DNA from 2 places in the Paenibacillus sp. JCM 18996 genome. Region 2 is predicted to be linked to the other one. Evidence: predicted binding sites of a transcription regulator. Region 2 holds the regulator's gene; the other holds the start of a gene.
The links. Region 2 encodes CtsR, which represses protease genes until heat stress. Its sites were predicted from a motif close to ATGGTCAATAAAGGTCAAACA; they were not measured.
Positions count from the first base shown of each region.

Region 1 (12,411 bases), 420 kb from region 2:
AGCGCCTCGTGACGATTGACCTTCACGCACCCGCGATTCAGGGATTTTTCAACATACCGGTGGATCACTTGACGGCTCTGGACCTGATTTCCGATTACATTAAAAAGAAAAATATCGTCAATCCGATAGTCGTATCGCCTGACGTTGGACGCGCCACCACTGCCGAGAATCTGGCGAGCATCATGGACGCGCCTTTCGCTATGATGATCAAGAAGCGCCCTGCCCATAATGAGGCCGTTATTACCCATATTATCGGTGATGTGGCAGGCAAAACCCCGATTATTATCGAGGACCTGATCGACACCGGAACGACCATCGTCAATGTCGTGGAAGGCCTGAAGGAAAAAGGGGCGAACGACGTCTATATATGTGCTACGCACCCGGTGTTCTCCGGCCCCGCGCTACAGCGGCTGGACCATCCGAACATCAATGAAGTGGTGATCACCGACTCGCTGCCGATTCCGGACCAGCATCCGTCCAAATTTACCGTGCTTTCCGTCGACAGACTGCTGTCGGATGCGATCCGCATCATTATGGAAGGCGGCTCCATTTCTTCCTTGTTCAAATACGGCGGCGTATAACCGCTTTTAAATTTATAGTAATCCCTTGGAACTATGGTATACTTTGAAGTGAATTCATTGTATACGGAGGTGTCTTGCAAAATGGAAAACAAAAAACGTGCATCGGCCAAAACTAAAAAAACCAAAGTCATTTCACTTCAAATGGATGCGACGTTTTTTTTCGAGCGGGCCGTTCAGTCCTTGGATCGGTTTCATTATGACAAGGCACTTAAATATTTCCGCCGTGCAGCCGAATACGAGCCGGACAACGCGGTCAACCACTGCAATCTTGCGGGAGTATTATCCGAAATGGGTAATTATGAAGAGTCTAACGAAGTGCTTGAGCACATCGTTCATAATATAGATCCGGATATGACCGAATGCTACTTTTACATGGCGAACAATTACGCCAATATGGAGAAATTCGAGTCCGCCGAACAGGCGCTGGTCACCTATTTGGAGACGGATCCGGAAGGCCAGTTCCTGGAAGAATCAGAAGAAATGATGGAGCTGCTGAGCTTTGAGCTGGAACGTCCGCCACAGGTGAAATTCGTTAAAAGCCGGGAAGGCATGTACGAGCACGATAAAGCGAGAAGCCTGCTGGAGGAAGGGAAGTTTGCAGAAGCGGTGAAGCTGCTGGAAAAATTGGCGGGCGACAGCCCCGATTTCATGGCCGCACGCAACAACTTGGCCCTGGCTTACTATTATATGGGCTTTTTCGACAAGTCGATCGAAACTATCAAAGGCGTGCTGCAGGCGGATTACGGCAACCTGCACGCGCTCTGCAACCTGGCTATATTTTACCAGCATTTGGGCAATCGCAGCGATCTGGAATCTCTACTCGAGCTGCTGCGCAAAACTTATCCTTATCATCACGACCATGTGTTCAAGCTTGCTACTACGATGGGCATCCTGGGCGAGCACGAAACGGCGCTCCGGTTGTTCAGAAGGCTGCTTAAGTCCGGAGAAGCGGGAATGGATGCCTCTTTGTACCATTACGCGGCGGTCGCAGCCTATAACATGGGGCGGCGCCAGGAAGCAGTCCGGATGTGGAAGCAGGCGCAAAAGCTTGATCCCGGATCGGGAATCGCCGATTTTTATTTGAACCAGCTTAAACATATAGCAAACGGCCAACCTGCCGATACGATATCCTATCATTACCATCTGCCTTTCGAGGAGCAGTTCAAGCTGCTGGAGAGGACGAAGGATGGCCTGCCGGAGCATCTTCAGAAGGACCCTCTTGTGCGTTCCTCTTTCTTCTGGGCCCTGCGACATGGCGACACGGAAACGAAGCTGCAGGTGATTCAGGCTTTTGCCATTATCGCTGACGGCGAGGTGAAGGAATCCCTTCAACAGTTCATTGCGGATCCCATGGAAGAGGATTACTTGAAGCGGGTGGCCATATTTGTTCTGAGAAGCATCGGGGTCACCAAACCTTTGAACGCTTTTCTTGAGGGCGAAGAGCAGGTTGTGCAGTCTTATCCTTTTTCTCCGAAGCTGCCGAGCTGGGATCCCCGCTGGAAAAAAGTGATGGGTGTCGCGCTGTCTCATATGAATAAAAGATACGACCTGGTGCAGCAGCATGATTTGGAAACCCTTTGGGTAGAATTCCTTACGAGAGTGTACCCGCAAACGCCTAATGTGGTGAAGGTGGAAGCCTGGGCTGCGGCTCTGGAATATTTAACGGCGAAGATGCACCGAAGGGAGATTTCGTTCCAAGAGGTGGCAGCGCGCTACGGGGCGTCCGTATCCACGATAAGCAAGCATGTAAGAACGATTGACGAAGCCTGCGGTTTGAAGAAGAAAATGGAAGCCGTGCATCAGCAATTCAAGACTACCGATATTCATTAATTTCACTATAAACCGTTGCATACCTCGCGGATGTGTGGATTGAATTCATGGAGGGATAGTTATGTATAAAACGATTGTAGTCGGCACCGGTCCGTCCGGATTAACCGCAGCCATCTATTTGGCCCGCGCGAATCTCAGCCCGCTCGTCATCGAGGGCCCGGAACCGGGCGGACAGCTGACAACCACCACCGAGGTGGAAAACTTCCCCGGGTTTCCCGAAGGCATCATGGGCCCCGAGCTGATGGAGAATATGCGCAAGCAGGCAGAACGCTTCGGCGCCGAATTCAAGAGAGGCTGGGTGACCAGCGCCGACCTGTCCAAGCGTCCTTTCAAATTAAATGTCGAGGGGCTCGGAGAGATTGAGACCGAAAGCTTGATCATCTCGACGGGGGCCTCGGCCAAGCTGCTTGGCATTCCGAACGAGAGGGAGGCCATCGGCCGGGGAGTCAGCACCTGCGCAACTTGCGACGGATTCTTTTTCCGGGGCAAGAAGATCATTGTCGTGGGAGGCGGAGACTCGGCTATGGAGGAGGCGAATTTCTTGACTCGGTTTGCGACAGAGGTTCGTTTGGTGCACCGGCGATCGGAGCTGCGCGCTTCGAAAATCATGCAAGATCGCGCCCGCGAGAACGCCAAGATCACTTGGAGCCTGAACTCGACTCCGTTGGAAGTGGTGACGAGCGAGACAGGCGTGAAGGGACTCAAGGTCAAGAATAATGAGTCGGGAGCCGAGGAGCTGCTTGAAACCGACGGGATTTTCGTAGCGATCGGGCACACCCCAAATACCGGGTTCCTGGGCGGCCAGATTGAAACTGATGAAACGGGATATATTCTGGTGAAGCCGGGTACGACCGAAACCAATGTTCCGGGAGTGTTTGCCTGCGGTGACGTACAGGACCACAAGTACCGCCAGGCTATTACAGCTGCCGGAAGCGGCTGCGCAGCAGCTCTGGAATGCGAGAAATTCCTTGAGGGCAACATGGTGCACGACTGGAGCCGGACCCTGTAATCTCCTGCAGCCGGAGAGAGCAGGGCTTTTCTACTAACAGCGTGGAATTTGATCGGTTCCACGTTTTTTCTTTGCTAAGTGCGGCCTTTCTGCTTCTTGACCGTTCCAAAGGGTTGTCTTATAGTTGGGAAAGGAAGATTTCGACTAAACTTTTTGAGGTGAAACTCATGTCTGAACAGATATACATTGGGATCGATTTGGGAGGAACGGCTATTAAGGTGGGGATCTGCAATTCCGAAGGGAAGCTGCTGCACACCTATGAAGGGGCAACCGGTACGGAGCATGGCGCGGAAGCTGTATTGGACAATATTGCCAAATATTCACGTCTTATTGTTGACCAGTCTCCGTACAGCTGGGAACAGGTGGCCGGCGTCGGTGCCGGATTGGCCGGCTTCCTGGATATTCGCAACGGTATCGTCAAGCTGTCTCCCAACTTGAATTGGGAAAATGTGCCTGCCAAGCAGATTCTCGAGCAGAAACTCGGAAAGCCTGTGAGTATTGATAACGACGCCAATGTGGCGGCATTGGGGGAGGCCTGGAGCGGTGCAGGAGCGGGGATTTCCAACCTGGTCTGCTATACCCTTGGAACGGGAGTAGGCGGCGGCATTATTATTAACGGCAGGATTTACGAAGGCTCCAAAGGCATGGCCGGCGAGCTGGGACATATGGCTATCGTGCCGGATTTGGAAGCGATTCAGTGCAATTGCGGCCAAGTCGGCTGCCTGGAGACAGTGTCCTCGGCCACCGGCATCGTGCGGATGGCCAAAGATGCGGTAGAACGCGGCGAGCGTACGGCTTTGCACCTGCTGGAAAACATATCGGCGAAAGACGTGTTTGACGCTGCCAAAGCAGGGGATGAAGTGGCGCGGCGCATAGTCCAGAGGGCCGCTCTGTATTTAGGCAAGTCCATGGTGCTCATGTCGGTTATTTTGAACCCTGAGCGATTCGTTTTCGGTGGAGGCCTGTCCAAAGCCGGGGAAATTCTGTTCGAGCCGATTCGCGAGTATTACAAAAAGCATGCTCCCGCAGCTTCCCAGGAAGGGGTCGACATTGTTCCGGCCACTTTGGGCAATGACGCGGGGATCGTAGGCGCAGCAGGATTGAACATCCGCTCGCGTTAATCGGTTTATTATGAGCGATATCGAGTCCATATGAAGATATGGTATCGCGGCTTCCCGCAAAGTACCTGGCCAGGCTCCGCAGCATCGCATCACTTTGCGCGGAATATTTTGAGGAGGGAAAGGCATTGGAAAAATCGCACGCTGTAGCCAAGCTGGTAATTATTACAGGGATGAGCGGGGCAGGAAAAACGATTGCCGTACAAAGCCTGGAGGACCTCGGATTTTTCTGTGTGGATAATCTTCCGCCCGTATTGATTCCCAAATTTGCCGAATTGATCGAGCAGTCCAAGGGCCGGATCCAGAAGGTGGCTCTTGTGATCGATATGAGGGGAAGGGAATTTTTTACCGCTTTAACGGAGTCTCTGCGGGACATCAAGGAAAATTACACGCTGACCTATGAGATTCTGTTCCTCGACGCTACCGACGCCACTTTGGTGCAGAGATACAAGGAAAGCCGCCGCAAACACCCGCTGGCTCCTCAAGGCGCTCCTCTGCAGGGAATCCAGCAGGAAAGAATTCTGCTGCAGGATTTGAAAGGCTTCGCTACACAGGTGATTGACACCAGTTCATTGAAGCCGGCGCAGCTGAAGGAGCAAATTATCTCCCGATTCACCAACCTGGAGGAGAACAGCATATCTATAAATGTGATCTCTTTCGGCTTTAAATACGGAATTCCTATTGACGCCGATCTGATCTTCGATGTGCGCTTTTTGCCTAACCCCCACTATGTCGAGACGCTCCGGCCCAATACGGGCCAAGACCCTGAAGTGTACGAATATGTGATGAAATGGGCGGAAACCCAGGAATTCCTGGCGAAGCTGTTGGATTTGATGCATTTTCTGGTCCCTCAATACAAGAAAGAAGGCAAGAGCCAAGTTGTGGTCGGTATCGGCTGTACCGGGGGCAAACACCGTTCGGTAGCGATCGCGGAATACTTGGGCAAAGTGATGGGAAGCAGTGAGACGGAAACAGTCCGGGTCAGTCATCGGGATTCAGAGCGCGACCGTCACTAAGAGGTGAAAAGATGGAAGTCAATCACAGAAGGGAATCGGGACGATTACCCAAAATCGTAGTAATCGGCGGAGGAACAGGTCTGTCGGTCATGCTGCGCGGTCTTAAGGAGAAGCCTCTTGATATTACGGCAATTGTCACGGTGGCCGATGACGGCGGGAGCTCCGGAATTCTGCGCAATGAGATGCAGATGCTGCCTCCGGGGGATATCCGCAACGTGCTCACGGCTCTCGCCGATGTGGAACCTCTTTTATCCCAGCTCCTGGAATACAGATTTAAGTCGGGGACAGGTTTGGCGGGCCATAGTTTGGGCAACCTGATTCTAGCGGCGATGAATGATATAACGGAAGATTTCGTGCAAGCGGTCGGCTACCTAAGCAAGGTATTTGCCGTACGCGGGCGGGTGCTTCCCGCATCCAACCATTCCATTGTGCTCAAGGCGGAGATGCAGGACGGACAGGTCATTGAAGGAGAATCCAAAATCCCTCTCGCCGGAGGGGTCATCAAACGGGTTTTCATCGAGCCTGTTGACGTCGAGCCTTTACAGGAGGCTATCGAGGCCATAAAAGAGGCGGATGCTATACTGGTAGGACCGGGAAGCCTGTACACGAGTATTCTGCCCAACCTGATCGTGCCCAATATCTCTCAAACGATCCTGGATTCCACCGCAGTCAAAATTTTCATCTGCAACGTGATGACACAGCCCGGAGAAACCGATGATTATTCGGTAAGCGATCATTTGGAAGCGATCCATCAGCATGTAGGGCATCATTTGTTCGATTATGTCATTGTAAATAATGGCGAAATACCGACCCAGGTGCAGGAACGATATGCGGAGGAAGGCGCGAAGGCGGTGCATCTCGACCTGGATGAGGTGACGAGACGCGGCTACAAAGTCATTGCCGATAAGCTGGTGCTGTTCCGCACTTACCTGAGGCATGATGCGGAGAGGCTGAGCGGCCATATTTATCAGCTGGTGGAAAGCTGGATGTCAAAGAAGAGGTGAGTCCCCTTGTCGTTCGCCGCACAAACTAAAAAAGAGCTGACTCTTATTGAGGTGGACAACTGCTGCGCAAGGGCCGAGCTGTCCGCTCTCATCCGGATGAACGGAACGGTGCAGATAACGAACCAGAAGGTGATTTTGGACATATGTACGGAGAACGCAGCGATTGCAAGAAGAATTTACACCTTGATCAAAAGGATCTTCCAGCTGCATACGGAGCTTCTGGTGCGCAAGAAAATGCGCCTGAAGAAAAATAATGTCTACATCGTGCGCGTGCCGGGCCAGGTTCAGTACATCCTTTCCGAGCTGCAGATCGTTTCGGAGGGGTTTCATTTTACACCGGGTATCGAAAAGGGTATCATAAAGAATAACTGCTGCAAACGGTCTTATCTGAGAGGCGCTTTCCTCGCAGGCGGCTCCGTCAATAATCCGGAGGGCTCGTCGTATCATCTTGAGATTGCCTCCATGTACGAGGAACACAGCCAGGCTTTGTGCGAATTGGCCAATCGTTTTGACCTGAACGCGAGATGTATCGAACGCAAGAAGGGATTTATCCTGTACATCAAGGAAGGCGAGAAGATCATTGAATTCTTGAGCCTGATCGGCGCCCACCAAGCGCTGCTGAAGTTTGAAGATGTGCGGATCATGAAGGATATGAGAAACTCGGTCAACCGGATCGTGAACTGTGAAACTGCCAACTTGAACAAAACGATCGGGGCAGCAGTAAGACAGATCGATAATATAAGGCTGGTGCAGAAGGAAATGGGCCTCGAGAATCTGCCCGAGAAGCTGAGGGAAGTGGCGGAAATCCGTCTGATGTATCCCGACATTAATTTGAAGGAAGTCGGAGACCTGCTGAAGGGCCAAGTGACCAAATCGGGGGTAAACCACCGGCTGCGCAAGATTGACGAGATCGCGGAACGAATTCGCAATTCCTGAGCGGAATTTTAACATAGATGTTGCTTTGGAAAAATGTTATAATATTTGCTGAAACCTTTGCCTTTTAGTAATTAACATAGATTAACGATATAGATCTTGGGGGGTATTTAATCCATGGCGAAACGCCCGGTAGTCGTGAAATTAAAGACAGGTCTGCATGCCAGACCGGCGGCGCTGTTTGTTCAGGAAGCGAACAAGTTTTCTTCGGAGATATTTGTGGAGAAGGACGAGAAGAAAGTAAACGCCAAAAGTATTATGGGAATTATGAGCTTGGCGATCTCGACGGGGACAGAAGTTTACATAAGTGCTGAGGGTTCGGACGCAGAGCAAGCTGTAAACGCTTTAGCCGCCTTGGTAAGCAAAGAGGAGCTTGAGAACCAGTAACTGTTCGGACAATGAGGCTTCCAGCAGGAGAGCCCTTATCTGTACATTATGCTGGGGAACCGCTCTTATTGCTGCGAATAAGTTTCAAAGGCCCTGCCTCAGCTGGCTGCTAGCTGCTGTTCGGCGTCGGGGTTGGAAACCGCTTGTAGGGTGTCAGAGGCCCTGTGAGTGGTTTTTTTGTCGCGACCGAACATCCCTGGGAGGCTGCGATATCATTCGCAACTTTTTGCAGGAGTGTGCGTCTATAGTCAGCGTAGAACAAACTTCATGATCACATTTAAAGGAGTGCACGGAATGAATCGCAGAGCAAGGGGAGTATACGGTTTGATTGCGGTTATCCTTCTAGGGCTGCTGCTGCCGGGGAGCAAGGTCCAGGCCTTATCATCATCTACAAGCTACATCATGCTTTATATTGACAAAACCGAGGCGTATATTAATAACCAAAAAATTTCGCTCGATGCTCCGGCTGCCATTTTGAACGGCAGCACCTACGTGCCCGCCAAGTTTCTGGGAGATACTTTCGGGATTAAAGTGGAATGGAATGGAGCGACCCGTCAGATCGAAATGGTTACGCCGGACAACCGGATCATTTTCGACAGTGACAGAAAGACCGTGACCATTAACGAGATTCCAGTGCCTTTTGACAGTGTGGCTTATATTACACCGGGCGGAAGGCTGATGATCAAGCTGACCTGGATGGCCGACTATATGAAGGCCAAGTACACGTGGAACAATGAATTGAGACGTGTGGAGATTTTATATGTGAAGCCGCCGGTCGGCGTGTATAACCCGGATACTAACAACTCCAAGCCGGTGGCTAAATTTATGACGGCCAAGCCCGTTTACCGGATCGGAGAGCCGATCAAATATGTGAATCTCAGTTATGATGCAGATGCCGAAGGGATTGCGGATATGAGTTGGTCCGGTAAGCAGGATGCGTTTTTCGCTCCCGGTTCCTATCCTGTCACACTGACGGTGAAGGACGGGCACGGCAATGTGAGCGATGCTTACACTCGCAATGTGGTTGTGGAGAACACTCCATTCTTGTCCGAACTGGAATATCCGATCTATAAGGGGAAACCGGGAGCCTTTATCAAAACGGATTGGACCCAGCTGTACGGAAATTTCCTGAACCGTCCGCCTATCGCAAAAGTTGCCAAGAGCGACAGCTCCAGAAAGCTGCTGGTCAGCGACAGCCCGGAGGAATTTACGGAGCCCGGAATTCTGTACCAGGATAAGGTGAGCGGAAAAGCCCGATTGTATGCGGATCATGTCAACGGAACGAAAGATAAGATGTCTTTCGCGGTGCTGGTGACGAATACGTCGGATAAACCGGTGAACCTGCAAACGACGAACAAAGGGCAGGTGTATCCTTCGGTTTACGCCAACCTGATTGGCAACGAAGCTTCAGTCGATTTTCTGATGTACAACAATTACGGTGAAAAAATTACGATCTATCCCCAACAGACAATCGTTTACTCGCAAATGCCCGATTTTTATCCGGGCCAGGGAATGAACGCCTTCTTTGATGTCGAGACCGACGGCGAGGTGCAGTATTCGTTTGTGACGGATAAATACATCACGACGGATCTGCTGGCCAGCTGGAAGATGCTGCCCTTTACGGGGCATGTGAGAGGGACGTTCCCATCCTCGGAAATCCAATGGAATATAGACGCTGCGAACATCACTCAAACGATGAGTCTTACGATCGGAGACAATATAAACGATAAATTTATCGAGGGCTTTGACGCTCAGCGGAAAACCCCGTCGGTGAACCAGGGGAATTATGGAGTGGTGTACAAATTACACGCCGATAAACCGCGTAAGATGGCCATTCTGTTCCTGCCCAGAGGAGGGGTGTTCAGCGGTCCGATGAAGATCAACGGCGAATTCGTTAAAGTTCCGGTGTCCGGAGTTATGACCGCATTCGACGGCCTTCAGCTTGTGGGACGGACCACAGGGAAGGAGGATTCGCTCGATATCGAATTTACGCCGCCGGCGGGCTCCGCTTTCCCTGTCGATCTCCTGTTCTATCCTTTGGACGATACAAAATAAACGCAAAAAAGACCTTATTCCTCCTTATGTGAGTGAATAAGGTCTTTTCTTTCATGCGGTTAAGCTATAAGGTCAGGACTTCTCGATGACTTTATCGATCAAGCCGTAGGCCTGCGCTTCCTCAGCGGACATGAAGTAATCGCGGTCGGTGTCTTTGTCGATCCGCTCCAAGGGTTGGCCTGTGCGCTCAGCAAGGATGCGGTTCAGGTGATCACGCATTTTGATAATGCGTTTGGCGCGGATTTCGATGTCCGACGCCTGGCCTTCAGCTCCGCCCAGCGGCTGATGGATCATCACCTCGCTGTTGGGCAGTGCAAAGCGTTTGCCGATGGCTCCGGCAGCCAGCAGGAAAGCACCCATGGAAGCGGCCATACCTACACAAATGGTAGAAACATCGGGCTTGATGAACTGCATGGTGTCAAAAATCGCCATCCCTGCGGTAATCGATCCGCCCGGGGAGTTGATGTAAAGGTGAATATCCTTATCCGGATCCTGCGCCGCGAGGAACAGCATCTGAGCGATGATAGAGTTCGCCACGACATCGTTTACTGGCGTTCCAAGAAAGATAATGCGATCCTTCAGCAGGCGGGAGTAAATGTCATAACCCCGTTCGCCTCTTGCGTCCTGTTCAACAACCATAGGTATAAAGCTCATACATCTTCCTCCTCTACAATATGCCCGCAAAGTGAAACGATGCTTGGAAGCTTGTTCCGTGTACTTTGCGGGAAGCCCCAAAACCTTTAGGAATTCGGTGTTATATTTAGTTTAATTCAGGGTATCTATGTATATCATAACCGAAATCGCAGCAAAGGTCAATAAAGGTCAAACCATGTCGTAAAAAAAACCAGTCTCTCAACTGTCAGTTAGGTAAGTGGCGCGCTCGCGAGGAATCGAACCTCGATCTCAGGCTCCGGAGGCCTACGTCATATCCATTGGACCACGAGCGCACTACAAGCAAGTGAAACTTATTATATGATAAACATGTTTAAAATGCAAGCGTATGGAGGCAGTCAATTAATTCCTATGAATTTATGTCAGACTTCGTAAATTTTTTAGACGGTTTTTTGCATTCATCGTCACAATTGGGTATAATATAGTCAGTTCAGAAATCGCAATCGATGGAAGAACGATAGATCGCGTCTCCGCGGTCGCCTTCTTGACCCGGCTGAACGAAAGTTGTAATATGGAGCCGTACGGCACAATCCCATTATCACTTTTCATGTCTCCAGCGTAGTATATTACGTGAACGGACTTTATTTTTTGCCCGTGTGGGACTTAAAATGTGCAGGCGGGACATTATGTGACCCGAGGCGGCAGAGGTGGGATCATGAGAGAATTATTGGACATTCAGCTCCAGCTCGTGCCGGATCTGATGGATGTCCTCAAGAAACGCTATACGATCCTGCATCATATTCTGCTCTCCGGAGTGGTGGGCCGAAGGACGCTGGCCGTATCTTTGGACCTGACGGAAAGGGTAGCCAGGAGCGAGACCGAGTTTTTAAAGCAAAACGGTCTGTTAGAGGTTGAGCCCTCCGGCATGAGAGTCAGTGATACGGGCAGAACGCTCCTTAGCCGGATGGAGCCGATGATCAAGGACCTGTTTGGGCTAAAGGAGCTCGAACAGCTGATCCGCACCTCTTTCGGACTCACTGAGGTGGTAATTGTCCCGGGGGACTCCGACGGTTCTCCGTACGTCAAGAAAGAGCTGGGCAGAGCCGGCGCAGCGGTGCTGCGAAAGTATATGGGCAGGGATGAAGTGATTGCCGTCACCGGCGGTTCAACAATGGCCCAGGTAGCGGAGCATATGACTTCTTCGACTTCCATGAAAGGCACCTGGTTCGTGCCTGCGAGGGGGGGCCTTGGAGAAAGCCTGGAGTTCCAGGCCAACACGATCGCCTCGACCATGGCGAAGAGGACCGGAGCCAAGTATCGGCTGCTGCACGTGCCTGACCATCTCGGGGAAGAAGCTTATCAATCTCTCATCGGCGACCCTACGATTTTCGAAGTGATTGAAGTGATCAGGGCCGCGCGCATCGTCGTCCACGGAATCGGAGATGCTATGGTCATGGCCAGAAGAAGGAAGGTCGACCAGGCTACGATTGAAAGCCTTATAGAAGAAGGAGCCCATGCGGAAGCGTTTGGTTACTATTTCGACCGGGAGGGGCAGGTCATACATAAGATGCCCACGGTTGGCATGAGGCTCGAGGATATTTCAAGCAAGGATCTTGTGATAGGCGTCGCCGGCGGAAAAAGCAAAGGGGAAGCGATCGCTTCCGTGCTTTTGACAGGGCATGAAGATGTGCTGATCACCGACGAAGCCGCAGCCTTGGAAGTGGTTCGCAGGGTTAATCATGACGGGCTATCAAGCTCGTCTTGAGTATATAAAATAAATAGATTTCTTAGGAGGAAACTACAAATGGTAAAAATTGGTATCAACGGCTTTGGCCGTATCGGCCGCAACGTATTCCGTGCAGCATT
Region 1 covers NZ_AP043884.1:2,725,872-2,738,282, reverse strand. The annotation lists gene ACZ5N7_RS13415 (ribose-phosphate diphosphokinase) at 1-581, shown strand, start outside; gene ACZ5N7_RS13410 (tetratricopeptide repeat protein) at 663-2,411, shown strand; gene trxB (thioredoxin-disulfide reductase) at 2,473-3,420, shown strand; gene ACZ5N7_RS13400 (ROK family glucokinase) at 3,588-4,541, shown strand; gene rapZ (RNase adapter RapZ) at 4,667-5,554, shown strand; gene ACZ5N7_RS13390 (gluconeogenesis factor YvcK family protein) at 5,566-6,558, shown strand; gene whiA (DNA-binding protein WhiA) at 6,565-7,494, shown strand; gene ACZ5N7_RS13380 (HPr family phosphocarrier protein) at 7,609-7,878, shown strand; gene ACZ5N7_RS13375 (copper amine oxidase N-terminal domain-containing protein) at 8,173-9,933, shown strand; gene clpP (ATP-dependent Clp endopeptidase proteolytic subunit ClpP) at 10,006-10,587, opposite strand; tRNA gene ACZ5N7_RS13365 (tRNA-Arg) at 10,806-10,880, opposite strand; gene ACZ5N7_RS13360 (sugar-binding transcriptional regulator) at 11,261-12,310, shown strand; gene gap (type I glyceraldehyde-3-phosphate dehydrogenase) at 12,350-12,411, shown strand, end outside.
Region 1: clpP (ATP-dependent Clp endopeptidase proteolytic subunit ClpP) is a predicted target of CtsR. The motif match lies at 10,742-10,762, and genes of this name have one in related genera.

Region 2 (12,411 bases):
CTTTTTCCTTTACCAGCGGCGACAACCACAACGCCAAGTCCGCTCAACACCGATCCCACCCGACTAAGAAGTTACTTTATCTATCATAGTCCATGCGGGGAGGCTTTTTCAACGGTAGCCCGATTTTCATGCCACAGCCATGCCCGTTGCGCGTTAAAGAGAATGCCGCCGGTTTCACTGGGCTTTTTCCAGCAGCTTCGGCTTGGCAAAAATCATCCGTCCCGCAGAAGTCTGCAGCACACTGGTAACCATAACCTCAAGCGTCATGCCGATAAAATCGCGCCCGCCCTCGACGACAATCATCGTTCCGTCATCCAGGTAAGCGACGCCCTGCCCGTGCTCCTTGCCGTCTTTAATCACATGCACGATAATTTCTTCACCAGGCAGCACCACAGGCTTTACCGCGTTCGCCAGGTCATTGATGTTCAGCACCGATACGCCCTGCAGCTCACACACTTTATTCAGGTTAAAATCATTGGTAATGACCTTCCCCTGCAGCACTTTGGCCAGCTTCACAAGTTTGGAGTCCACTTCCGATATCTCTTCGAAATCCCCTTCATAGATGAGCACCCGGACCTCCAGCTCCTTCTGGATTTTGTTCAGGATGTCGAGGCCCCGGCGCCCGCGGTTTCTTTTTAACAAATCGGACGAATCGGCAATATGCTGCAGCTCCTCTAATACGAACTCCGGGATGACCAGCGTGCCTTCGATAAATCCGGTTTTGCAAATATCGGCGATCCTGCCGTCAATGATAACGCTCGTATCCAAAATTTTGTGTTCTTCGAAAGTGGACGATTCCGCTGCCCGTTTGCCAGAGGCTCCTGTCATGAAGATCTTGCTGAGCTCGTCTTTCTTGGAGTATCCCAACCGAAAGCCGGCGTATCCCATAAATGACGTAAGCATAACAGGGATAAAAGACCACGAACCTGAGCCTTTGCCCAAAGAGGCGGCCAACAAAGCAGAAGCGGCCATTCCCAGCAAAGCTCCCAGAAGACCGGACAACAGATCCGACACGGGAACGTCCACTACAGACTGCTCTCCTTTATGGACCCATTTGACTGCCGCAGAAAGCGCCCAAGCCGACACAACAAAAAACAGAACGGCTCCTACAGCCATCATCCAGTAAACTTGGCCCGGCACTTGCCCTAATCCCAACACAGACTCTATGAATTGAAAAAAGGGGCTTCCAACATAATCATTCCATTGATAAAACAACGCTGCTCCCATGAATGCAAAAAGCACCTGAAGCCATTTTCTCATTCCGCCATACACCTCCAAAGACATATAAAAAGCTGCTTCCTTACAATTATGGTCTAAAATGTGGAGGGCTAACCCTGGACACAGCCAATTTTAGAAAAAACCTGCGCGCGTAAAATTCCATCTGATGGAAATTGATGTTTGCTGGAGATTCCTATATAATGAAATAAATTCCACATAACGAGGTGTTTGTAATTGAACTCCTTAACCTTGAAGCAATTTCAGGAGCAAGTTTCCGAACTGTTACTCCGTCACCGCAGTCTTCTGGACGTTCTATCCAAATTACAACAAACAAACGCCACCGTTAACCGTTCTGTAGTAAAATCGATCACCGAATGCGGATGCATCCAGCTGAATGCCGGCAAACAGAGATATACCCGTTCCATGACGTTGGAAGAAGCCAAAGACACCTTGGATTCACATGTCAGCGGCGCTTTGTGCGAGCAGTGCAGGGAAATCGTGACCCAGGAATTGGGCAGCCATCTGTTCTACATGTCCGCCTTGGGCAACCTGCTCAATTTGGATCTGGAGCAGGTCGTGGACAAAGAATCCGAGAAATGCTCTACCCTTGGATTATTCAAGTTATCTTAGACCGCAAAAAAAGCATTTATTTTTTCCCGAAGGAGAAAATAAATGCTTTTTATTTTCCGGATCGTTATCTTTTCTTGCGTCTTTGCTGGAACAGGCCGTATAACGCGTAAATGACAAGAGGTACAAAGATGAGCTTGGAGGCGGTTCCCGGAAAAATAACGGCGAGGATAGTGGCGAAAATGGCCAGCAGGCCCGTGATCCAAACCGCCGCTTTAGGAATCGCCATTTTCTTGAAGCTCGGGTATTTGATGGTGGAAACCATGAGATAGGACAAGAGCAATGTACTGAACACAAGAATGTATTTATTGATATCCGAGTGGAATAAAGCTAAAGTGGCAAGAACTCCTCCGGCCGCGGGAATAGGCAGTCCCACAAAATAACCCGGGATCCCCTCGATTACGTTGAACCGGGCGAGACGGAGGGCGCCGCAGATGGGAAAGATGGCGGTTACGATCCAGGCCACCGTCGGATTGATATCTTTAAACGCAACCACATACATAATAAAAGCCGGTGCCACGCCAAATGAAATCACGTCCGACAGGGAATCGAGTTCTTTGCCGAATTCGCTGGCAACGTTCAGTGCTCTGGCTACGCGTCCGTCCAGCCCGTCCGTCAACATCGCGATAATCACCATAATGGCGGCAAATTCGGGACTTTCGTTAAAAACAAATATAATGGCCAGTATTCCTAAGAATAAATTGGCAATCGTAAACAGACTCGGAAGAGATTTGGTTAGCATCGTTTCCACCTTTTACTTTTACTTTACCGTGCGGAAGCGCGAGTCAGTCCGCTAAATTCCACGCTCTGATTGTATGGGAATTAGATATGCCTGTCAATGAATACTTGCTCCTGGATCCGCTTTAACCCTTCCTTGATCGTGCGCGCGCGCACTTCCCCGATACCGTCCACTTCATCCAGCTCTTCGATTGTAGCCATCATGATATGCGGAAGGTACTCGAGGTTCTCGACCAGATTGTTGATAATGACGGTGGGCAGGCGCGGAATCTTATGAAGCACACGGTACCCGCGGGGAGAGACAGGCTCTTCCAGGATGCTATTGCTGAGGGGAAATCCCAGCATCCGGATAATCTGATTCTGTTCAAGCAGCTCATCGGAAGTAGCCCGCTTGATGAGAGTCAAGATCTCTTTCATTTTATCGTCTTGAATGTCCCGGCCGTAATCTTTGATTACGAGATAAGCTTCATGCTCGGTGTTTGCGACCAGCTCTTCCAGCTGCATGCTGATCAAGCGCCCTTCCGTTCCGAGCTCGGTGATATATCTCTTGATTTCCGCCTTGATTTTGAGCACCATAATGATTCTGTGCAGAACGTTAACCACATCGTGGAGAGTCACCTGCTCTTCAAATTCGGAGGCCCCCAAATTCGTCATATCCTGGTCAAGCACGGCTTTATATTTTTCCAGAGTCTGCATGGCCTGGTTGGCTTTCGTCAGAATAACGCCGATGTCTTTGAGCGTATATCTTAAATTCCCTTGGTATAAAGTGATGATGTTTCTTCTTTGCGAAATGGAGACCACCAGCCGGTTCGTCTGCTTGGCCACCCTCTCCGCCGTTCTGTGGCGTATTCCCGTCTCGATAGAGGAGATAGAGGAATCGGGAATCAGCTGGGTATTCGCATAAAGAATCTTTTTAAGATCCTCGCTTAAAATAATGGCCCCGTCCATCTTGGCCAGCTCATATAAATAATTGGGCGAAAAATCGCAATGGATGGAGAATCCGCCGTCGACAATCCCCTGGACTTCCGGACCGTAGCCTACGACCAGAAGAGCCCCGGTCTTGGCCCGCAGGACATTCTCCAGCCCGTCGCGAAAAGGAGTTCCCGGCGCCACCAGCTGCAGCAGTTGGGTCATCACGTCCCTTTTGGCTTCCTCTTTTATCGTCATTTATGTCTCTCCTTCTTAACCTAGCGCTTGCTGTAACGCCTCGGATACTGTGTTTACGCCAATGATTTCGATTCCCTTCGGCTTTGTCCACCCTTTTATATTTTTTTCCGGTACTATGACTCGTTTAAATCCCAGCTTCAAAGCCTCCGTGACCCTTTGCTCAATTCTCGAAACGCCGCGCACTTCGCCGGTCAGTCCGACTTCCCCGAAGACGACGTCATAAGGGCGGGTGGGCTGATCCCTGAAGCTTGAAGCGATGCTGATGGCAATGGCCAAATCGACCGCAGGTTCGTCCAGCTTGACTCCTCCTGCGGCATTCAAATAAGCGTCCTGATTCTGCAAAAAAAGTCCGACCCTCTTCTCGAGCACTGCGATAATGAGAGCCAAACGGTTCTGGTCAACACCCGTTGCCATTCTGCGCGGGCTTGGAAAATTCGTCGTCGACACGAGCGCCTGCAGCTCCACCAGCACAGGGCGGGTGCCTTCAATGCTTGCGATTACCGTTGAGCCGGCGACACCCAGAGGCCTCTCCTGCAGAAACAGCTCGGAAGGATTGCCCACCTCGTGCAAACCGGATTCGCGCATTTCAAAGATGCCGATCTCATTAGTAGAACCGAAGCGGTTCTTTACCGCTCTTAACAACCGGTAAGTATGATGCCGTTCGCCTTCAAAATAAAGCACGCAGTCTACCATATGCTCCAGCAGCCGCGGGCCCGCAATCGCTCCTTCTTTGGTTACGTGGCCTACTAGCACTGTGGCGATCCCTTTTATTTTGGCGATACGCATAAAATGACCCGTGCATTCCCTTACCTGCGATACGCTTCCGGGAGCGGAGGCAATGGCCGGATGATAAACGGTCTGGATGGAATCTATAACAATAAAATCCGGCTGCACGTCTTCTATCGATTCTTCAATATGCTCAAGGTTGGTTTCGCATAAAACATACAGCAGGTCCGAAAGTGCATTGAGCCGCTCCGCCCTAAGCTTTGTTTGCTTCACGGACTCCTCGCCGGAAATATACAGAACCTTCAAGCCTTTGCGCGTTAGAGCATGAGAGGTTTGCAGCAGCAATGTGGATTTTCCGATGCCGGGATCGCCGCCCACAAGAATGAGGGATCCCGGTACGATACCGCCGCCCAGCACCCGGTTTAATTCTGCATTCTCGGTGACGACCCTCGGTTCGGGGCTGCTTTCTATGTTTATGATGGATTTGGCTTTTTCTTTCGCCCTGGACAAGGAAGAATTCATCCCCTGCGTCTTGATAACGGTTTCGGTTTCCTCCACCATACTGTTCCAGGAGGCGCAGCCTGGGCATTTGCCCAGCCATTTGGGCGATTCGCAGCCGCATTCCGTGCAATAAAATCTGGTTTTAGTTTTGGCCATTCGTTCTGCTCCTAATCTAATCTTCCCGCCGTCCGGTTCACCTACTCAAATATTAACATTTTGTCCTGTTCGTGAAAACCCCTGCAACAAAATAACCCCGAATGCGGGCAAAGCCTTCGCAGCTTAACGCGTCACTTTTTTGGGCCCCGGACAAGTACAAGAAAAAGCACCTTGAGGAAGAAGTGTCGACTTCTCCTCAAGGTGCCGGGAAGGTGATTATGCATACTTTATTACTTGCTTGTCACTTCTTCATTACGCAGCACTACCAGATCTCCGTCTTTCTCGTCGATGACCAGCTGGTCTCCTTTGGAGATATTGCCTTTGAGCAGCTCTTCGGACAGACGGTCTTCAATATGCTTCTGAATCGCGCGGCGGAGCGGACGGGCACCGAACGCGGGGTCAAATCCTTCTTTCGCCAGGAAAGCTTTGGCTGCGTCGGTGAGAGAGAACTCAACCTCCTGCTCTCTCAGCCGTTTGCGAAGATCGTCGGCCATCAAGGTAACGATCTCGGCAATATGCTTCTCCTCCAGGGAGTGGAACACGATTATTTCGTCGATACGATTCAAGAATTCAGGACGGAAGCTCTTCTTCAGCTCGCCCATCACTTTATCTTTCATATTATCGTAATCGCGGCCGGCATCGATGGAGGCGGTGAAGCCAAGAGTACTGTTCTTCTTGATCAGCTCGGCTCCGACGTTGGAAGTCATAATGATCAACGTATTGCGGAAATCTACAGTTCTGCCTTTGGAGTCTGTCAGACGTCCGTCTTCAAGCACCTGCAGCAGAATGTTGAACACTTCCGGATGGGCTTTCTCGATTTCGTCCAGCAGGACAACCGAGTACGGTTTGCGGCGTACTTTCTCAGTCAGTTGTCCGCCTTCCTCGTAACCGACATACCCCGGAGGCGCTCCGACCAATCTGGAGGTGGAATGTTTCTCCATGTACTCCGACATATCGATGCGGATCACCGCGTTCTCATCGCCAAACAGGGATTCTGCCAGCGCTCTTGCCAGCTCGGTTTTACCTACCCCGGTTGGTCCGAGGAAGATGAAGGAACCCATCGGGCGCTTCGGATCCTTCAATCCGGCTCTGGCGCGGCGGATCGCACGGCTGACGGCTTTCACCGCTTCGTCCTGTCCGATGACACGCTGATGCAGGATGGCCTCCATTTTCAGCAGGCGATCGGTTTCTTCTTCAGCCAGCTTGACGACAGGAATGCCGGTCCAGCTTGCCACGACCTGGGCAATATCTTCCGGAGTGACTTCGGAATCCACGCGTCCCTGCTTCTCTTTCCAATCGTTGCGGGTGGAATCCAATTCTTCGCGAAGCTTTTGCTCTGTATCGCGAAGAGCGGCAGCCTTCTCGAATTCCTGGCTCTGCACTGCGGAATCTTTTTCCTTGCGGACGTCTTCCAGCTTGCTTTCCAGGTGCTTCAGGCTAGGCGGTACAGTGTAAGACTTCAAGCGTACTCTCGAGCCCGCCTCGTCAATCAGGTCGATCGCTTTATCAGGCAGGAAGCGGTCCGTGATATAGCGATCGGACAATTTCACCGCTTGTTCAATCGCTTCATCGGTGATTTTCACTCTGTGATGCGCTTCATAACGGTCTCTCAGACCGTGCAGAATCTGAATCGCTTCTTCAGGAGACGGCTGATCCACCGTAATCGGTTGAAAGCGGCGCTCCAAAGCGGCGTCTTTCTCAATATATTTACGATACTCATCTAGTGTCGTTGCCCCGATGCATTGCAGCTCTCCCCGGGCCAGCGCCGGCTTCAGGATATTGGAAGCATCTATCGCGCCTTCCGCGCCTCCGGCGCCGATCAGGGTATGCAGCTCATCGATGAACAGAATAATATTTCCTGCCTGGCGGATTTCGTCCATGATTTTCTTCAAGCGGTCTTCAAATTCACCGCGGTATTTGGTCCCCGCAACGACGGAACCCATATCTAAAGTCATAACGCGTTTATCGCGCAGAGTTTCCGGAATTTCGTTGTTTATAATTTTTTGGGCCAGGCCTTCGGCGATTGCGGTTTTACCTACTCCGGGCTCTCCGATCAGAACCGGGTTGTTCTTGGTCCTGCGGCTCAACACCTGAATTACGCGTTCGATTTCTTTGCTTCTTCCGATGACCGGATCCAGGTTGCCCTCTTTTGCGATAGACGTCAGATCCCTGGCCAAGCTGTCCAGTGTAGGAGTATTCACATTAGGATTGTGTCCGTGGTTAGTGGAAACCACTTCGCTGCTTCCAAGCAGCTGAAGCACCTGCTGGCGGGCTTTGTTTAGCGAAACTCCAAGATTGTTCAGCACGCGTGCGGCTACCCCTTCACCCTCGCGAATCAATCCCAGCAGAATATGCTCGGTTCCCACATAGGTGTGGCCCAGTTTACGGGCTTCATCCATCGAAAGCTCAATTACTTTCTTGGCTCTGGGGGTGTAAGCGATGTTGGAAGGCTGCTCTTGGCCGCGGCCGATTAAGGATTCGACCTCGTCTTGAATCTTCTCGAGCCCGAGTCCGAGCGCGATTAACGCTTTGGCTGCGATGCCTTCGCCTTCACGGATCAACCCCAGCAAAATATGCTCGGTACCTATATTATTGTGACCCAGACGAACGGCTTCTTCCTGGGCTAAAGACAGCACCTTCTGTGCGCGTTCCGTAAATCTGCCAAACATCATGTATAGCACCTCCATGGTTTATTATATCGATGTTTACAATAAGAATGTTACCCTATTAACGGGTACGGAAAACGATTTAATTAACTTTGCTTAATCCGCGAACGGATCAGGTCGGCCCGCCGAATGTCCCTTTCTTCAGGGGAAAGCTTCTCTCCGGTGATCTTTTGCAGGAAGCCCGGCTGGGTCATGACCAACAGTTCGTTGAGCGCTGTAGCGGAAACGTTGTTTATTATGTTCAAATCAATACCAAGCCGGACGTCGGACAGCTTCTGCGCCGCTTCCTTGGAATCGATGATGGCCGCATGCGAGAGGATCCCGTAGGACCGGCTGACCCGGTCGACGATGCGGTGGCGGGTCTCGTTCAGCAGCTTCTGCCTTGCGGCCTTCTCATGCTCGATGATCTGTTTGGCGACGCTGTATAAATTGTCTATAATCTCTTCTTCCGACTGCCCCAGTGTAATTTGATTCGAAATTTGAAAAAGATTCCCCAGCGCCTCGCTACCCTCGCCATATAATCCCCTCACCGCGAGTCCCACCTGAGTAATAGCGGACAAAATACGGTTAATTTGTTGGGTGAGGACCAGCGCCGGTAGATGCATCATGACTGAAGCCCGGATTCCCGTGCCAACATTTGTGGGGCAGCTTGTCAAATAGCCGTGTTTCTCGTCATATGCGTAATCCAATTGGGCCTCGAAGATATCGTCGATCTGATTGGCTAAATCCCAGGCTTCTTTAATCTGAAAACCGGGATATAAGCATTGAATGCGAAGGTGGTCTTCTTCATTCACCATGATGGATATGGATTCATTATCGCTCAAAATGACTGCGCCATTGCGTGATTCACTGGCCAGGTTAGGGCTGATCAGATGCTTCTCGACTAAAACCTTTTTGTCAAGCTCGGTCAGCTTGTTCAGCGGGATGAGCGTGAAATCGCTAATTGTGGTCAGCTCTTCATTGTCCAAAACATCTGCCGCCTTGTCCAGCACTTCCGCCGACTGCACTTGATCCGCCAACATCGGGAAAGGATAGCTTCTCAAGTTTCGCGCTATTCGGACTCTGGAAGAGATAACAATTTCTGAATACGGGCCCTGGCCTTTCATCCATTCGCTTAAAGCTTTGTCTGTGAAATGTTCCATTGACATAGGCATTACCCCCCATATGGGATTCAATCCATCCATTAAGAATCGGAAACCTTCTTCTCCAATTCTTTGATCTTGTCCCGGATCTCAGCCGCCTGTTCAAACTCCTCCCTTTCGATAAGAAGGGAAAGGTCTTTCTTCAAATTCTCAATTTCCCTTTTATGCTTGATTAAACCGCCGGTTCGTTTAGGCACCTTCCCTATGTGGGTCGTGTTGCCGTGTACTCTTTTGAACAGCGGATCCAGCCTTCCCGAAAATTGTTTATAACAGTTGCTGCAACCGAAACGGCCGATTTTACCGAATTGTGAATACGTTAAACCGCAGTTCTCGCATCGCATATTTTGGGGCTTGGCTGTAACTGTGCTGGCTGTGGATGGCTCAAAATCCAATAATCCGGACAATAAATTATGAATGGAGAAACCGCTCGGAGTGCCCGGAATGAACTCACCCTTTTCCCGGGCGCAAGCCTCACAGATGTGAAACTCGGTTTTGTCCCCGTTGACGATCTTGGTAAAATGAAGCGTGGCCGGCCTTTTTCCGCATTCTTGGCATGTCATGGATGATTACCTCCTTCAAACATAACAGTTTGGTCATTTGGTGAGCAATGATATGAGCATGGCCTTTAGTATCCGGGCTCTGACTTCATCCCTCAGCGGAAGTTTCAGGTTAAGCACATCTCTGGACAAGGCGGCGTTGATCAGGTTGGCCTCCCGGAGGGAAACATGGTTTCTCTCTTTTAACTGATAAATCAGGCCTTCCGACGCAGCTTGGTCGATCTGGTTTCCCACCGTGCGAAAGATGTGGTCAAGAATCTCTCCGTGAGACGTCAACTTCACTTTTTGTATTCTGATAAAACCGCCGCCGCCCCGCTTGCTTTCAACGATATACCCTTTTTCCAGAGTAAACCTGGTGCTTATTACGTAGTTAATCTGTGAAGGCACGCACTGAAACTCGTCCGCAAGCTCATTGCGTTGGATCTCAACCATACCTTCAGGGCTTTGTTCTAAGATGTGTTTCAGATACTGTTCTATATTTTCTGATACATTGCGCATACCCAATCCTCCAGTATCAGAACTGTATTGACTTTGACTTTCTTTGACCTTAATCAATATTATATAACAAATTTTAAATATTGCAAGAGGCCTGAATTTCAAGAAAATTTCTTTTCTTAGTTTAGCTTGAATTATAAGCAATCATACAAAGAAAAGCAAAAAAAGAGCCCGCATCTGCGGACTCTTCTTACATGTTGCTTGGCAATGTCCTACTCTCCCGGGACCCTGCGGTCCAAGTACCATCGGCGCTGAAGGGCTTAACGGCCGTGTTCGGTATGGGTACGCGTGGTTCCCCTTCGCCATGATCACCAAACGTTTTATTTCATTCAGGGTGTTTATTCCCTGAAAACTAGCAGCGAATTCAACGTAGGCTTGTTTGTTCTTTCAGGCCCCGAGAAAGTATTCGGATTCCGCTTCGTCAGCTTCCTCTTCACTTTCTTGGGTATTATGGTTAAGCCCTCGACCGATTAGTATTCGTCAGCTGCATGCATTGCTGCACTTCCACCCCGAACCTATCTACCTCGTCGTCTACAAGGGGTCTTACTGAATTGGGAAATCTCATCTTGAGGGGGGCTTCACGCTTAGATGCTTTCAGCGCTTATCCCTTCCGTACTTGGCTACCCAGCGGTGCTCCTGGCGGAACAACTGGTACACCAGCGGTACGTCCATCCCGGTCCTCTCGTACTAAGGACAGCTCCTCTCAAATTTCCTGCGCCCGCGACAGATAGGGACCGAACTGTCTCACGACGTTCTGAACCCAGCTCGCGTACCGCTTTAATGGGCGAACAGCCCAACCCTTGGGACCTACTTCAGCCCCAGGATGCGATGAGCCGACATCGAGGTGCCAAACCTCCCCGTCGATGTGGACTCTTGGGGGAGATAAGCCTGTTATCCCCAGGGTAGCTTTTATCCGTTGAGCGATGGCCCTTCCATTCGGTACCACCGGATCACTAAGCCCGACTTTCGTCCCTGCTCGACCTGTTTGTCTCGCAGTCAAGCTCCCTTCTGCCTTTGCACTCTTCGAATGATTTCCAACCATTCTGAGGGAACCTTTGGGCGCCTCCGTTACTCTTTAGGAGGCGACCGCCCCAGTCAAACTGCCCGCCTGACACTGTTCCCGATCCGGATCACGGACCCAGGTTAGAACCTAGATACGATCAGGGTGGTATCCCAACGTCGCCTCCGCACAAGCTGGCGCTCATGCTTCTTAGGCTCCCACCTATCCTGTACAGATCGTACCCAAATTCAATATCAAGCTGCAGTAAAGCTCCATGGGGTCTTTCCGTCTTGTCGCGGGTAACCTGCATCTTCACAGGTATTAAAATTTCACCGGATCTCTCGTTGAGACAGCGCCCAAGTCGTTACGCCATTCGTGCGGGTCAGAATTTACCTGACAAGGAATTTCGCTACCTTAGGACCGTTATAGTTACGGCCGCCGTTTACTGGGGCTTCGGTTCACAGCTTCGGTTTGCACCTAACCACTCCCCTTAACCTTCCAGCACCGGGCAGGCGTCAGCCCGTATACTTCGCCTTGCGGCTTCGCACAGACCTGTGTTTTTGCTAAACAGTCGCTTGGGCCTTTTCACTGCGGCCCCCTCAGGCTATTCACCTTACCGGGGCACCCCTTCTCCCGAAGTTACGGGGTCATTTTGCCGAGTTCCTTAACGAGAGTTCTTCCGCGCGCCTTAGAATTCTCTTCTCGCCTACCTGTGTCGGTTTGCGGTACGGGCACCTTCACCTGGCTAGAGGCTTTTCTTGGCAGCATGAGATCATCGCCTTCGGTACTTACATTTCCCTCCCCATCACAGCCCAGCCTTACGATGCGCGGATTTGCCTGCACATCAGCCTCACTGCTTGGACGAGCATCCATCCGCTCGCACGACTACCCTTCTGCGTCACCCCATTACTCATAACGGCTTACGGTGGTACAGGAATTTCCACCTGTTGTCCTTCGACTACGCCTTTCGGCCTCGCCTTAGGTCCCGACTAACCCTGAGCGGACGAACCTTCCTCAGGAACCCTTAGGCTTTCGGCGGACAAGATTCTCACTTGTCTTTTCGTTACTCATACCGGCATTCTCACTTGTGTACAGTCCAGCAGTCCTTCCGGTCTACCTTCGCTCCGGTACACAACGCTCCCCTACCACTGACTTTCGTCAATCCATAGCTTCGGTGGTGTGTTTAGCCCCGTTACATTTTCGGCGCAGAGTCACTCGACCAGTGAGCTATTACGCACTCTTTCAATGGTGGCTGCTTCTAAGCCAACATCCTGGTTGTCTGTGCAACTCCACATCCTTTCCCACTTAACACCTACTTAGGGACCTTAGCTGATGGTCTGGGCTGTTTCCCTCTTGACAATGGATCTTAGCACTCACTGTCTGACTCCCAGGTACAAGTATGTGGCATTCAGAGTTTG
Region 2 covers NZ_AP043884.1:3,148,028-3,160,438, reverse strand. The annotation lists gene ispD (2-C-methyl-D-erythritol 4-phosphate cytidylyltransferase) at 1-50, opposite strand, end outside; gene ACZ5N7_RS15470 (PIN/TRAM domain-containing protein) at 175-1,260, opposite strand; gene ACZ5N7_RS15465 (nucleoside triphosphate pyrophosphohydrolase family protein) at 1,453-1,848, shown strand; gene pssA (CDP-diacylglycerol--serine O-phosphatidyltransferase) at 1,913-2,587, opposite strand; gene disA (DNA integrity scanning diadenylate cyclase DisA) at 2,668-3,750, opposite strand; gene radA (DNA repair protein RadA) at 3,766-5,133, opposite strand; gene clpC (ATP-dependent protease ATP-binding subunit ClpC) at 5,364-7,805, opposite strand; gene ACZ5N7_RS15440 (protein arginine kinase) at 7,886-8,941, opposite strand; gene ACZ5N7_RS15435 (UvrB/UvrC motif-containing protein) at 8,983-9,501, opposite strand; gene ACZ5N7_RS15430 (CtsR family transcriptional regulator) at 9,535-9,996, opposite strand; rRNA gene rrf (5S ribosomal RNA) at 10,193-10,309, opposite strand; rRNA gene ACZ5N7_RS15420 (23S ribosomal RNA) at 10,444-12,411, opposite strand, start outside.